One region of the Leptolyngbya sp. NIES-2104 genome, then DNA from elsewhere that is predicted to be linked to it. Evidence: predicted binding sites of a transcription regulator. Region 1 holds the regulator's gene; each other region holds the start of a gene.

Region 1 (3,212 bases):
TCGATCGTCGGAATCGCTCCCTCTGCACTGATCACTTCATGGTAGTAAAGTCTTCGATCGACCCCCATCACCGCTAAACCGCACTTTTGCCGCCCTGGATCAAATCCCAAAATCACTGGCTGTTCCGCCATGATGCGCCTCTACTCTCAAAAAAGTTCGTTAACTGGATGCTCTTAAAATCACTTGCCCGTTCTGCACCGCCACTAATTCTATTTTTAGAGGTCCTGCTGTGTAAGTCACTTGTGATGCGACCGCCCTAATCTCGATCGCAGTCGGATAACGTCGCAACTGTTCAATAAAAGGTCCAAGCGTTAACAGCTTCTCGATTTCGATGTTGTCGTTTAAAACCCCAGCGACACGAGCGCGGGAATTAGAAGCCGCGAACAAGTCCTGAATCGATTTCTGAAAGTCCTGAGACGAGAGTTTCGACGGATCAATCGTTTGCGATGCGATCGTATCTCCTTCGAGAAATACCACCCGATTCGGAACCGCATTGACATAAACAAACACCGCGCTATTTTCGCCCTTCACATAGTTGGCGCGGGCTTGCACACGAACCAGATAATCCTGACCGTCACTAATCTGCCGAATCAAGCCTTCCACTTCTGCGATCGGAATTTGGACAACTTGATCATTTCGCCCCGGTTGTAGCGATTGAATTGCCGCCCGATTCGCATACTGTAACAGTTGATCAACCGCTGCTCTTGCGCCTCCGGGTTCGACCACACGCACAACCGCAGAAGATAAGACTTGTGTGCGATAGATCGCTAAATCACCGCTCCGAACCAGTTGCACATCTCGCCCGAATTGCTGGAGCGCCTCAGTCAGCGCGGCACGTTGTGATTCCAATCGTTTCAGATTTTCTCCACGTTCTGCAATCACGCGATCGCGTTCACTAATTTCGCGATCGCGCTGTTCGATCACTCGTGTCCGCTCTGCAATTTCTTCATCTCGCGCTGCAATCTGGGTCTTCACCTGATCGCGCTGTTCAATCAATTTGTCTTGTTCGGATTGCAGTTGAGCGATTTCAGTCCGCAGCTTCTCAGCTTGACCCGAAACCGTCTCTAATTGACGACGAGTTGCATCGCGCTGAGCTTCCGTCGTTCGCAGTTGAGCATTGGTTTCCCGTTGCCGATCAATCGAGGTCTGCAAATTGGCATTAATTCGTTTGAGCTGTTCTTCGACTTGAGCACGTTCCGATCGCGCTTCTGTCAGTTGCTTCTCGACCTGAGCTTTCTGGGCATCAGTCGCTTTCAAATCAGCCGACACTTTTTCTAAATCGCGTCCTCGATCGCGCAATTCCGACTGAATCCGTCCGAAGTTCAGCAGCATTTCCCGGAAGGTCTTACTCGCCAGCAGCAACACGCCCAGCGTCGAAGCAGAAATTAGCGTTCCGGTTAAGATCGTGACGACGACAGCGGTTTGCTTAGGGCGGAGATTGAACAAACTGAGGCGGGCTTTTCCCACACGGGTTCCTAAACGATCGCCAATTGTCGCGATCGCTCCCCCCAACACCAGCACCACCAGAATTAAAATCAGCCCGACATCGGACATACTACTCCCAAGTCATCCCCCACCCAAAACGGTCTGAGGCAATTCTAGACCCGCCTTTCATTATGCCTGTTCCCTCTAAACTTCGGGCGCGTCCTTCAGGAAAGAATTTTAAGCGAATTAGGTGAATTGTTGACTCAGCGTTACAGGATTGTGAACGGTGATCTTTTTCTTGTGAATCGAAATCATTTTGTCTTGCCGCAAATCACCCAATAATCGAGTAACCGTTACACGAGTTGATCCGATCGCTTCTGCGATCGCTTGATGCGACAGTTTCAAATCGATCATGATTCCTTCTTGCGTCGGCACACCAAAATCACGACACAGAATCAAAAGAAAACTCACCAGGCGTGATCCCATGTCTCGGTGTGCCAAGGTTTCAATCATCATCTCGGTCTGAAGAATCCGCGATGATAAGCCTTTGAGCATTAACATCGAAAGTTCTGGGTTTTCTTTCAGAGCTTTTTCGACTTGTTCGATCGGCACTGAAAGCAATTCAACCGGGGTAAATGCGACCGCGTGATAAAAGCGATCGGCACGCTGTCCGGTAATCAGCGATAACACCCCGAACACGCTATTTTCTCTTAACAGCGCTACTGTAATTTCTTCGCCTGCTTCGTAGACCCGTGAGAGTTTGACCGCACCCTTAACGAGAAAATAGACTCGTTCCGCTGGATCACCCGGAAAAAAGATTGTCTTACCGCGTTCAAACGTCTCAATAACAGGAGGATACGCACCTCCCCCGATCTGACGAAACATTGTTGCGAGCGGTCTATCCTTGGTCACTACCATTTCTTTCCTTATCGTATCGAGTGAAACTGGAGCAGTTTACCGAGTCAGTAACGCGATGTGCACTTTGTGAACAATCGATGACTTTAGACCACTAAAACTGAGTCCTCAAATGGTTTTTGTACACTGCGCTACATTTTTGCTCTGATTTTGAAAATCTCCGTAAATTTTCTGAGTTCAGGTGCGCTATTTTCAGTAATATTGAGGTCTTCTTTTTGAGAACTGCAATAATTTCCACACATCATACCGTGAAAGCCACCAGGATGTAGACGCAACCCTTAAGGAATTGTTAATTCTCCTAAGTAAGAAAGTCAGCATTTTCAACCATGCCCAGATTTGAAGACCAGCTAGAAAAAATAGAAGTGATCGACCGCGCCACTTGGCGAAATTGGCTGCAACAAAATCATGAAACTGCGATCGGAATTTGGCTAATTTACTACAAAGTGAAAAGCAGTAAGCCGAGCGTCCGATATCCTGAAGCTGTAAAGGAAGCGCTTTGTTTTGGCTGGATCGACAGTAAGGCGAAATCGCTCGATGACGATCGCTATATGCAGATTTTTACACCTCGAAAACCCAAAAGTGTTTGGTCAAAATTGAACAAGCAATACATCGACGAATTAATCGAACAGGGCTTAATGACCGAAGCGGGGAGTAAAAAAATTGAAGCGGCAAAACTCGATGGATCTTGGACTTCTTTAGATGCGATCGAGGCGCTAATCTTACCGCCAGATTTGATCGAAGCGTTGGGAAAAAATGCGATCGTACAACAAAATTTCGAGGCGTTCAGCAACTCGACAAAGAAAGTGATTCTCTATTGGATCGAGAGCGCGAAACGATCTGAGACACGACAGAACCGAATCGAAAAGACGATC
Region 2 (3,212 bases), 400 kb from region 1:
AGCCAGGGTAACCCAAGAAAGTAAAATCCCCAAATCGGAGTGACCCCGCGTTCGTGTCCGGGATAGCCTTTACCATCAAATACCGGAACTTCAATCCAGCGAAAATCCGATCGATAACCCGTACACCAAATGATCGCTTCGATGTTCTGACAATCGAGCATTCCTGATTCTTCTACAGGCTCCCACACCGGATGATACGACGGCTCGATCGAGGCTTCGATTTGATTCTTTTCGATGAAGGTATCGATCGTTTTCTTAATGCTCTCAGAGACGGCATCAGCGCGATCGAGATTCTGTTTAAGATTGGTTTCAAACTCGATCGTGGTTCCGTTCACGGTCTTTAATCTGCCATACAAGTGCATTCCTTCGAGGGCAAAATGTCGCAGATCAATTTCTCGTCCGCCATCGCGACCTGTGACATAGTGATTTGCTTTGCTTCTGACCGTTTCTTTTTGGGGATGATCGTCGATCGACAAATCATAATAGCCCATCTGATCCAACCAATCGACCACATCTTTACCGCGATACCGTCTCGGAGTCCGGGGCGCACTTCCCACAGATAAATGCACAGTTTTCCCAGCTAAGTGTAAGTCTTCTGCAATTTGACAGCCTGATTGCCCAGTTCCAATGACTAAGACATGGTTCGGCAAAGATTGAGGATTTCTGTATTCTGAAGCGTGTAATTGTTGAATCGTGTCAGGAAAGCGCTCTCGCAGGCTTGGAATTTTTGGTAGATGATAGCTTCCCGCAGCAATCACCACTTGATCGGCTGTAAACACTCCGATCGAGGTGGTCAGTTCAAAGCGATCGTCGTGCTGTCGGACTTTTAGAACTTCGACTCCTTCGCGAATCGGGGGATCAAAAGAAGCGGCATAGCTTTTGACATAGTCCACGATCGCGTCTTTTTGCATAAATCCGTGAGGATCAACACCGTTATACGGGTAGCCCGGAAGCTGACATTGCCAGTTTGGAGTGACCAAGCAGAAGGTATCCCAGCGTTTTTCTTTCCAGGCATGAGCGATCGTATGCTTCTCGAAAATGAGATGCTCGATCGCTTTTTCTTTCAGGCAATAGCTCATCGATAAGCCCGATTGCCCACCGCCAACAATAATCACCGGATAATGAGTTTGCATAGGAAGATCCGTAATACCAATGACAGCGTAAAGGGTAAGGGTCGCCGTTTATTGTAGTGGTCAATACCAAGGCATTGCAATTAATCAGGTCACAGACTGACGGAAATTAGTGCCTTTTACCTCTATCGATTGATTGATGCGATCGAACAATCGTTGCGAATAAACTACGGATGCGTCAGATTCTACTGCTGTACTCTTGGACACTGTACAGAGTTCCTCGGACTGTCTTTCTCTGCAAAAGAATTTCTAGGTTTTTTTATGTGTGCTCTACCTCGTTCTCTCTCAGGCACAAGGATTTTAGTGACTGGGGCAAGTGGTTTTATTGGTCGTCCTCTTTGTCAGCGACTTCGACAGCATCAAGCAGAAGTGTTTGGAGTGTCGCGATTTCCACAAGAGTCGAATGGTTCAATCCGATGGATGCAGGCAGATGTCACTAGCTTCGATGACATGCGGCGAATTGTGACAAGGGTGAAGCCTGATTTGCTTTTTCACTTGGCGGCGGATTCTTCGGCATCTCGAAGTTTAGAAGCGGTACGATCGACGTTACAAGGAAACTTAGTGAGTACGGTTAACTTGCTCACGCTGATGGCTGAAGTGGGCGGGCGGATTGTTTTGGCGGGATCACTCGAAGAACCGAATGAAGGTGAAATGCCGATCGCGTCTTCCCCATATGCAGCGGCGAAATGGTCAAGTACGATCTACGCTCAGATGTTTCAGCAGCTATATCAGTTGCCGATCGTCAGAGCGCGAATTTATATGGTGTATGGTCCAGGACAAATGAACTTTAAGAAGCTGATTCCCCATGTGACGCAGGCGTTGCTCAATGGAGAAGCTCCCCAACTATCGAGCGGTCAGCGATTGATTGATTGGATTTATGTCGATGATGTGGTGGATGGATTGATTGCTGCGGCACGTTCGCCAGAAGATGGGGTGTTTGAACTTGGTTCTGGAACGTTAACTTCGATCGCTGAAATTGTGCAGCGTTTGAATCGGATGATTAATCCCAGGATTCAGCCTTTGTTTGGAGCATTGCCTGATCGACCGATGGAACAGGTCAGAGTCGCGAACATTGCCGATTCAATGTCTAAACTGAACTGGCAGCCCAAGGTTTCTCTAGAAGAAGGATTAGCGCGAACTGTGGATTGGTATGCTGCTTATCAGCGATCGGACGTTCCTTTTTGTGCTTAGATCCATCCTTGAACGATCGATTGATAAATTGCTTGATACCGTGTTCGAGACTTGAGTTTGCTCATGACATTGTTCAAGTGAAATTTAACCGTACTTTCGCTAATAATCAATTGATCCGCGATGTCTCGATCGCGAAATCCCTGAGTCAGCAGTCTCAAAATTTCAATCTCTCGTTCTGATAAGACTGACGATTCAACCGTCGGGATTTTAAGCAGAACTTGGATCATGTTGCGATCGGGACTCGGTTCAATTTGCAGCGCGTTGGGAAACATGCGATCGCAAAGTCGTTTGAGTTCATCAATCTCGTTGGTTAACGGCACGATTCCATCAAGCGAAACAAAGTCATTTCCATACACTAATCGACCATAGGAACAATTCATCTTAGACAACACTTCCGCAACTTTCAGGAAGCCATAAACGATCGCAGGTTCAAACTGCTTCTCAGTTCCCACTAGCGTAAATCGTGCTTGACTTAGAATCGTCGCAAGCTGATCCGACAATACCAATTCATCAAATCGAGGGTGCGGCGATGAAGCGGATTGTTGGTGATACTTAATCGCGGTATCTAATGAAATCGTGACAATCGTGCACAGCGTTTGTAACACTTCCAAAAAAGCGGGTTCTAGAGCATGACAGCTAAACATTGCCAATACGCCTAAAACGCGATTGCTGGCAATTAAGGGATAGCCTGCAAATCCGCAAATATTGTTCTCGATCGCCCATTCTCGATCGCCTACCCAAGATTCCGCAGGCAGATTATTGCTGAGAAACGACACGCGATTCAGCGCTATTTTTCCCACTTTGTAAGCCCCGATCGGGACTCGTCCAAACCTGCCATCGGTGCGCGTCGATAAGCCCGAAGATGCCACCAGTTTTAATGCACTCTGATCC
Region 3 (3,212 bases), 2.4 Mb from region 1:
CGGAAAACTCAGGCACTTCGACGATCGTGCCCCATCGCGCCGTATAAGTCTTAAAAGCTAGATAAGCCGCGATCGACAACCAAACAATCACTACTTTCTCAATGTGTTTCAGCCATTGCAACCGATACACAGCAAACATCAACCCGTAGAAACACAACTCAAGCTGAAGTGTCCAGTACACATCATCGACATGAGGAACTTTGAAAAATCCATGCAGCATCGTGAAATTGACCAATCCTTCGATCTGTGTCACTTGCAGCGTCGGAATTTGAGCGATCGCGACCACGATACTCGTCAGCGCGATCGCAACCCAGTACGCCGGATACAACCTTGCTGCCCGTCCCACAATAAAATCTAATCCGCGCTTTGTCCGCTCCAGCGACATCAGAATCACAAAGCCGCTAATCATGAAAAATAATTCCACCCCATGCCGCCCGATCGCGAAGTAAAACCAGAGCGCTGAGGAATGCTGAAATAACGTAGCGTACTGGCTAGTGTAGTGAAACAGAACGACGCTAAATGCTGCAATTCCGCGCAAAACATCTAATTCGAGGAATCGATTTGAGGAAGACTTTACAGGTGAATTCACGGGGATGGGAATAGAAACTTCAGCGCTAGTCTGCCCAAGTTTCTATTCCAGATTGGGCAGTGATTACGCCTGTTTCTGATGCGTGACTTCAACCACGGTGTGAACATTCCCACGCGGCGTGTAGTCGGCTTTCACCGTGACTTCTAACGGATTACAAGCTTCGACCATATCATCGAGAATTTGGTTTGCGGCTTCTTCGTGGGAAATGTAGCGATCGCGATAACTATTGATATAGAGCTTAATCGCCTTCAACTCCACCACCCGTTGATCAGGCACATAGTTGACATAGATCGTGCCGAAATCGGGATAGCCAGAAAACGGACACTTGCACGTAAACTCTGGCAGCGTAATCGAAATCGTGTACCGTCTTCCGGGTCTAGGATTGGGAAATGTGATGAGCTTGCCTTCTTCGATCAGGCGTTCCCCGTACTTCACTTCCGGGTGTTCTTGCGCTTGTGTCATATTGAATTGAGAGAAAATAACCTGATCGATCTTAGCAATCGGATTTACACGGATGCACGATTGAAACAACTGATTTTTTAGCGATTCTCTCAGCAATCCCCGAATCTCCAGCTTTTATTGAAAATTTTTCTGCAAAAAACTTGACTAAAAGTGCGTTGATTGCTTCAATTGCAGCTATTCTGAGGCATCACCATTTCGAGCTTTTTCGGATTACTTTTACAGCTATGAACCCCATGACGCAAAAAACGCCACCTCGATCGGTTAACTTGCCTCCTACATCGGTTGCACACGCTCCTGCTGTCCCCATCTCGGTGTATCGCGAAGTCGTTGCAGAACTTCAGGCAACCAAAACCGCAATGGAGTCAATCAAAACTGAAAATCAGAAGTTGGCTCAACAAAATCAACAATTGCGTCAAGAGATCGAAAAAACGGTACAAGCCGCCCTCCAACTTCGCAAATTCTCGAACGCGATTCAGCCTTCTACGGCTCCGTCTGCTCCTCGTGTGGATTTGACGATCGAAGAGCCAACCTTTCACATTCCAGTAATGCCGCCTCGGATGCTTGCTGAACCCGTCGCTGAACCGCTCCCGCCCCATTTGGAACTGAAGCCACTTGAACCGATCGAAGAAAAGCTAATCATCGAACAAGACAGCAAACCCCGTCGCAAAATCAAGCCAGAAAAAGAGTCTTACATCGAATTAAACGGCTGGATGCTGGCGGTTGTGATTGGCTTAATTGTTATCAGTGCCTTTGGTGCAGGCTTCTTGTTGGTGCGTCCGTTGTTAGCTCCTTCCTCCAAGTAACGTCTTGATTCGTAACACTCAAATTACGAATTGCTACTGAGAATTCCGATTTTTCGCGGGTCGTGCGAAACTCGAAGATCAGCACTGCGATCGGGTAAACTGGCTATCGATCGTATTCGTTGTTACAAAATCTTTTTTGTGAACAATGATAGATAGTGTCATGCCCGAACGATAGAAATTAGGATTAAGGAGTGTAAGCGCTTGAAAAAGGTTGAAGCGATTGTTCGCCCATTTAAACTCGATGAAGTCAAAATTGCATTAGTCAACGCTGGAATTGTCGGAATGACGGTTTCTGAAGTCCGAGGGTTTGGACGGCAGAAAGGTCAAACTGAGCGCTACCGGGGATCTGAATACACGGTTGAGTTTTTACAAAAGCTCAAAATCGAAATCGTGGTCGAAGATGATCAGGTGGATATGGTGGTTGATAAAATCATCGTTGCCGCTCGAACGGGAGAAATTGGAGACGGTAAGATCTTCATTACTCCAGTGGATCAAGTGGTTCGGATTCGGACGGGTGAGAAGAACTTTGAAGCGGTTTAGCGACACTAATTTTTAACTGATTCAAACGATGAGAGGCAGCCCGGTTTGGATTGCCTCTTTTTGTTGATTGTAAATTTGATGATTTCTCGCGCTCCGTTGTTTGTCCGCCCCGAATTCCATTCCGGGGCGGGTTAGCAACGAAGTGAGAAGACTAATCAAACTGACTTACTGCACAGGTCTTAATCGCGTTAATTTCAGCTTAAAAGGTCCGCCTGCGGTTTCTCCAAACGCTTTCACCCGAACGATGTAATTTCCAGTTCGCGCAATTCGAGTAAACAGTAACGAATTTGTCGTGCCATCCGGTCCATCATCGTTCTCTGCCACGGTTGATCCATTCGTCGTCATCAACATCACGATCGAATCAAAACTATCCGAGGACAAATCGATCGCAATTTGATCCCCCGCCTGCAATTGCACAAGATAATCCCGCGCAAAATTGCCCTGTCCGGTGGGAATATCCGCATCCGATAAGCGATCGTTGACTTCTCTGCCTGGTGTCAGCGGAATCGGGGCATACGGTCGATTTGGTGTTTGGGCAATTGCGCTCGTCGAAACTGAAATCGCAACGGGAACCGCCCAAAGCCAAGACATCCATCGTTTCATGTTCACTTCTCACTTCCATCTATTGCGCTTGATTGAGAACTTGCTCTAATGCGGCGAGTTCAACATCTCCAGAGAATACACGACCATTCATCACAAAAAACGGCGTTCCATTGATTCCCAGTTTTTCCGCGAGTTGCAAATCTTGAGTGATAGCGGCTTCGGCGGATGCAGAATTGCGATCGCGATCGAACCGCCCTACATCTAGTTTCAAGCTT
Region 4 (3,212 bases), 660 kb from region 1:
CCTTTACCGACGGCGATGGGCGAGCACCGTTGGGCTTATGGAATATTGCGGCGACTGATTGGATTGCCGATCGTGGGACAGTTTCTCTATATCTTGAATACGACTCGCCGCTTTTTGAAATTCATGTACAGGCGGCATGTTTTCGCGGATCAGCAGAATATTACGCCTGAACTGATCGAGCAAAAATGGAAAACGACAAAGAAAAAAGGAGCGCGATTTGCTTCAGCCGCCTTCGTGACGGGGGGATTGGATCGAGTGCGATCGCGTCAAGATTGGTTTAACTGGTTTCAGCCACTCCCAGTGCCCGTAATGATGGTAATTGGTGAACAGATGCCACCGAAATCGCGTCAGGAAATTGAAGTGTTAGCGCATTTTTCTGGGGTGCAGGTGTATCGGATGCCCGGATCGCTCGGATTGCATGAGGAATATCCAGAGCAGTTGGCAGCGGGAATTTTAGGATTTCTGGAAAAATATCGATCGAGAAAACGCAGGTTCTAAGAAAAATGGGAGCCAGACTTGCATCTTGCCCCCATCGTCTCGTCAGAAAAGAACATCTATATCTTAGGTTTGACAAAAACGATCGATTGTCGCCATACGATCGTTGCTTGGTCATAGTGATCCATGATGCAGATACAATGAGGGTCTTGCCAGCGGACTTTCCCAGTGAGCAAATCACCTGTGGAAAGCTTCATCTCGATTTCTTTTTCATCGCGAATAATCGTCTGAATTTGACGAGTACTTGGCAATCCGGTATCTAGTTCAATACTCATTGGGGGAAGTCCTCGATCGAAACCGTTCTAACCTACTAGAGTGCCTCAATTCCCCAAAATTCACACACTTCTGTAACTGTTCATCATGACGATCGAATTCACAAAGTATCACGGACTGGGCAACGACTTTATTTTGATCGATAATCGCGACTCAACTGAGCCAAAACTCTCACCTGAAGAGGCAGTGGACTGGTGCGATCGACATTTCGGGATCGGGGCGGATGGCGTGATTTTTGCGCTTCCGGGTCAAGATGGAACCGATTACACAATGCGAATTTTTAACTCTGATGGGTCAGAGCCGGAAATGTGCGGCAATGGAATTCGTTGCTTGGGTCGATTTATTGCGGATTTGGAAGTTGCGGATACTGGACGATCAAAAGAACAGTATCGGATTCATACCCTTGCGGGTGTGATGGTTCCGAAGTTTGAATCGAACGGACAAGTCACGGTCGATATGGGTGAACCTCGGTTATTGGCTGGAGAAATTCCAACGACGTTAGCGGCTCCAGATCAGAAAGTAATCAATCTGCCACTTGAAGTCGCAGGACAAACTTGGAATGTGACGTGTGTCAGTATGGGCAACCCGCACTGCATTACGTTTGTTGACAGTGTTGCAGCGATCGAGCTTGAAAAAATTGGACCGTTGTTCGAGAATCACACCGTTTTCCCACAGCGAACCAATACCGAATTTATTGAAATTGTGCGATCGGACTACCTGAAAATGCGAGTTTGGGAGCGAGGAGCCGGGATCACGCTTGCTTGCGGAACGGGAGCTTGTGCGTCGTTGGTCGCAGGAGTGCTAAATCAGAAATGCGATCGACGAGCCACGATCGAATTACCCGGCGGCTGTCTCCAAATCGAATGGGCAACCGATAACAGAATCTATATGACCGGAAGTGCGGATAAAGTCTTCGCTGGGAGTCGAGACTAATCTTGGGCGAGAATCAGACAGGTTTCAAAAAGCGTCTGATTCTCGGTGCATCTTTCCCTAGTCGTTGTCCCAGCATTCCTGGCACATCAAATCGCCAATGCGATCGCGCAGCAGGAAATCATATCGCTCTAATTCGGTTTCAAAGCGCATCCATTCACGGGCTGGGATGTGCTTGCATAACGTATAAATCGGCTGTTGTCGGCTGACAAGTCCGCTGTCAATGAGATGTCGTACTTCGTCTTGAATCATGCCAAGCGAGTACTGTGCAGTCTGAAGCATGGGTCTACCTTCCTGAGAAATCTGGGAATCGAAGATATCAACCTAATTAACAAATTAAGAAGTCCAAAGCCTTTCGCCGTCTGTCTCCTCCAAACAGCGTAACTTTGTAGTGAGATATACTGAATTCTTCTTATTTTCTACCTCATTTCTGAGCTAAAAATTTAAGATGTATTGCCAAAGTCAACAACCCCTAACATTCAACCTCACTGCAAATTGTAGTGAATTTAGCAAAATTTTGTTGTCTTCCCTAAGTTTGACAGATGAAGGTCCGGAACAAGCATTAGAGAATCAAATTGCTTTGATTGGTAAGAATGATGACCGACGCTGAACAAGTTCGATCGCGAAATCGATCGCGGCTTTCATACTGGTTGCATCAGCAATTCCCTTTCCAGCGATGTCGAATGCGGTTCCATGATCCGGAGAAGTCCGCACGAAGGGAAGCCCGATCGAGGTATTCACAGCGCGATCGAACGCCATCAATTTTACCGGAATTAATCCCTGATCGTGATACAGCGCTAGATAAGCATCATGAGCCGAACCACGACCGGAACCAAACCAGGCTTGACCTGGTTTAACCCACATCGTATCAGGTGGCAATAACCCATCCAATTGAACGTGAGGAAATTGTTTTCTCATCGATTCCAGCCAGGGAGACAACCAATCGATTTCTTCGCGTCCGAGTTGTCCCTGTTCGCCGCTGTGGGGATTCAGTCCTGCGATCGCAATTCGCGGCTGATCGATTCCAAACGCCTCCTCAAGGCATTCGATGAGTAATTCCAACTTCTGAGTCAGTCCGTCAAAGGTGAGCGCTTCTGGAACTTGCTTGAGTGGAATGTGGGTTGTTGCCAAGAGTGCGCGTAATGTCCAGTCGGTGTGAGGCGATCGAGCAACAAACATCATGCCAAAGCGATCGATTCCAGCTTTTTCGGCTAAGAGTTCGGTTTGTCCTGGATAAATGTGACCTGCGGCTTTCCAAGCAGATTTTGCGATCGGAGCCGTGACAATTCCATCAAATTCGCCTGCTAATGTGCGATCGATTGCCGTTTCTAAATATCGAAAACTCGCTTCACCGCTGATTGCACTTTCCTTGCTGAGCGTGATTTCTCCAGGAAGATCGAGATCTAGAACGTTCAGATCGTTTGGATTTGCAAGATTTGAATCGGAGCGGAGGCGATCGTAGAGTTCGTTCAAATAAGCGCGATTTCCAGCGATCGTAATATCAGTAGTTGGGC

The links. Region 1 encodes NtcA, which controls nitrogen genes in cyanobacteria. Its sites were predicted from a motif close to TTTGTANNNNNNNNTACAAA; they were not measured.
Region 2: NIES2104_RS12520 (MSMEG_0569 family flavin-dependent oxidoreductase) is a predicted target of NtcA. The motif match lies at 1,184-1,203, and genes of this name have one in related genera.
Region 3: NIES2104_RS22545 (P-II family nitrogen regulator) is a predicted target of NtcA. The motif match lies at 1,964-1,983, and genes of this name have one in related genera.
Region 4: NIES2104_RS13785 (DUF4327 family protein) is a predicted target of NtcA. The motif match lies at 2,084-2,103, and genes of this name have one in related genera.

The regions. Positions count from the first base shown of each region.
Region 1 covers NZ_BBWW01000001.1:2,289,671-2,292,882, forward strand. Annotated here, with positions in the region: gene NIES2104_RS10545 (pre-16S rRNA-processing nuclease YqgF) at 1-131, opposite strand, end outside; gene NIES2104_RS10550 (DUF3084 domain-containing protein) at 160-1,554, opposite strand; gene ntcA (global nitrogen regulator NtcA) at 1,672-2,343, opposite strand; gene NIES2104_RS10560 (YdeI family protein) at 2,667-3,212, shown strand, end outside.
Region 2 covers NZ_BBWW01000001.1:2,687,812-2,691,023, forward strand. Annotated here, with positions in the region: gene NIES2104_RS12520 (MSMEG_0569 family flavin-dependent oxidoreductase) at 1-1,133, opposite strand, end outside; gene NIES2104_RS12525 (NAD(P)-dependent oxidoreductase) at 1,392-2,321, shown strand; gene NIES2104_RS12530 (LuxR C-terminal-related transcriptional regulator) at 2,318-3,212, opposite strand, start outside.
Region 3 covers NZ_BBWW01000001.1:4,683,362-4,686,573, reverse strand. Annotated here, with positions in the region: gene NIES2104_RS22560 (acyltransferase) at 1-589, opposite strand, end outside; gene queF (preQ(1) synthase) at 653-1,051, opposite strand; gene NIES2104_RS22550 (hypothetical protein) at 1,285-1,854, shown strand; gene NIES2104_RS22545 (P-II family nitrogen regulator) at 2,056-2,394, shown strand; gene NIES2104_RS22540 (peptidase) at 2,560-2,985, opposite strand; gene NIES2104_RS22535 (DsbA family protein) at 3,017-3,212, opposite strand, start outside.
Region 4 covers NZ_BBWW01000001.1:2,947,014-2,950,225, forward strand. Annotated here, with positions in the region: gene NIES2104_RS13770 (alpha/beta fold hydrolase) at 1-498, shown strand, start outside; gene NIES2104_RS13775 (hypothetical protein) at 555-770, opposite strand; gene dapF (diaminopimelate epimerase) at 856-1,701, shown strand; gene NIES2104_RS13785 (DUF4327 family protein) at 1,759-1,980, opposite strand; gene pdxA (4-hydroxythreonine-4-phosphate dehydrogenase PdxA) at 2,269-3,212, opposite strand, start outside.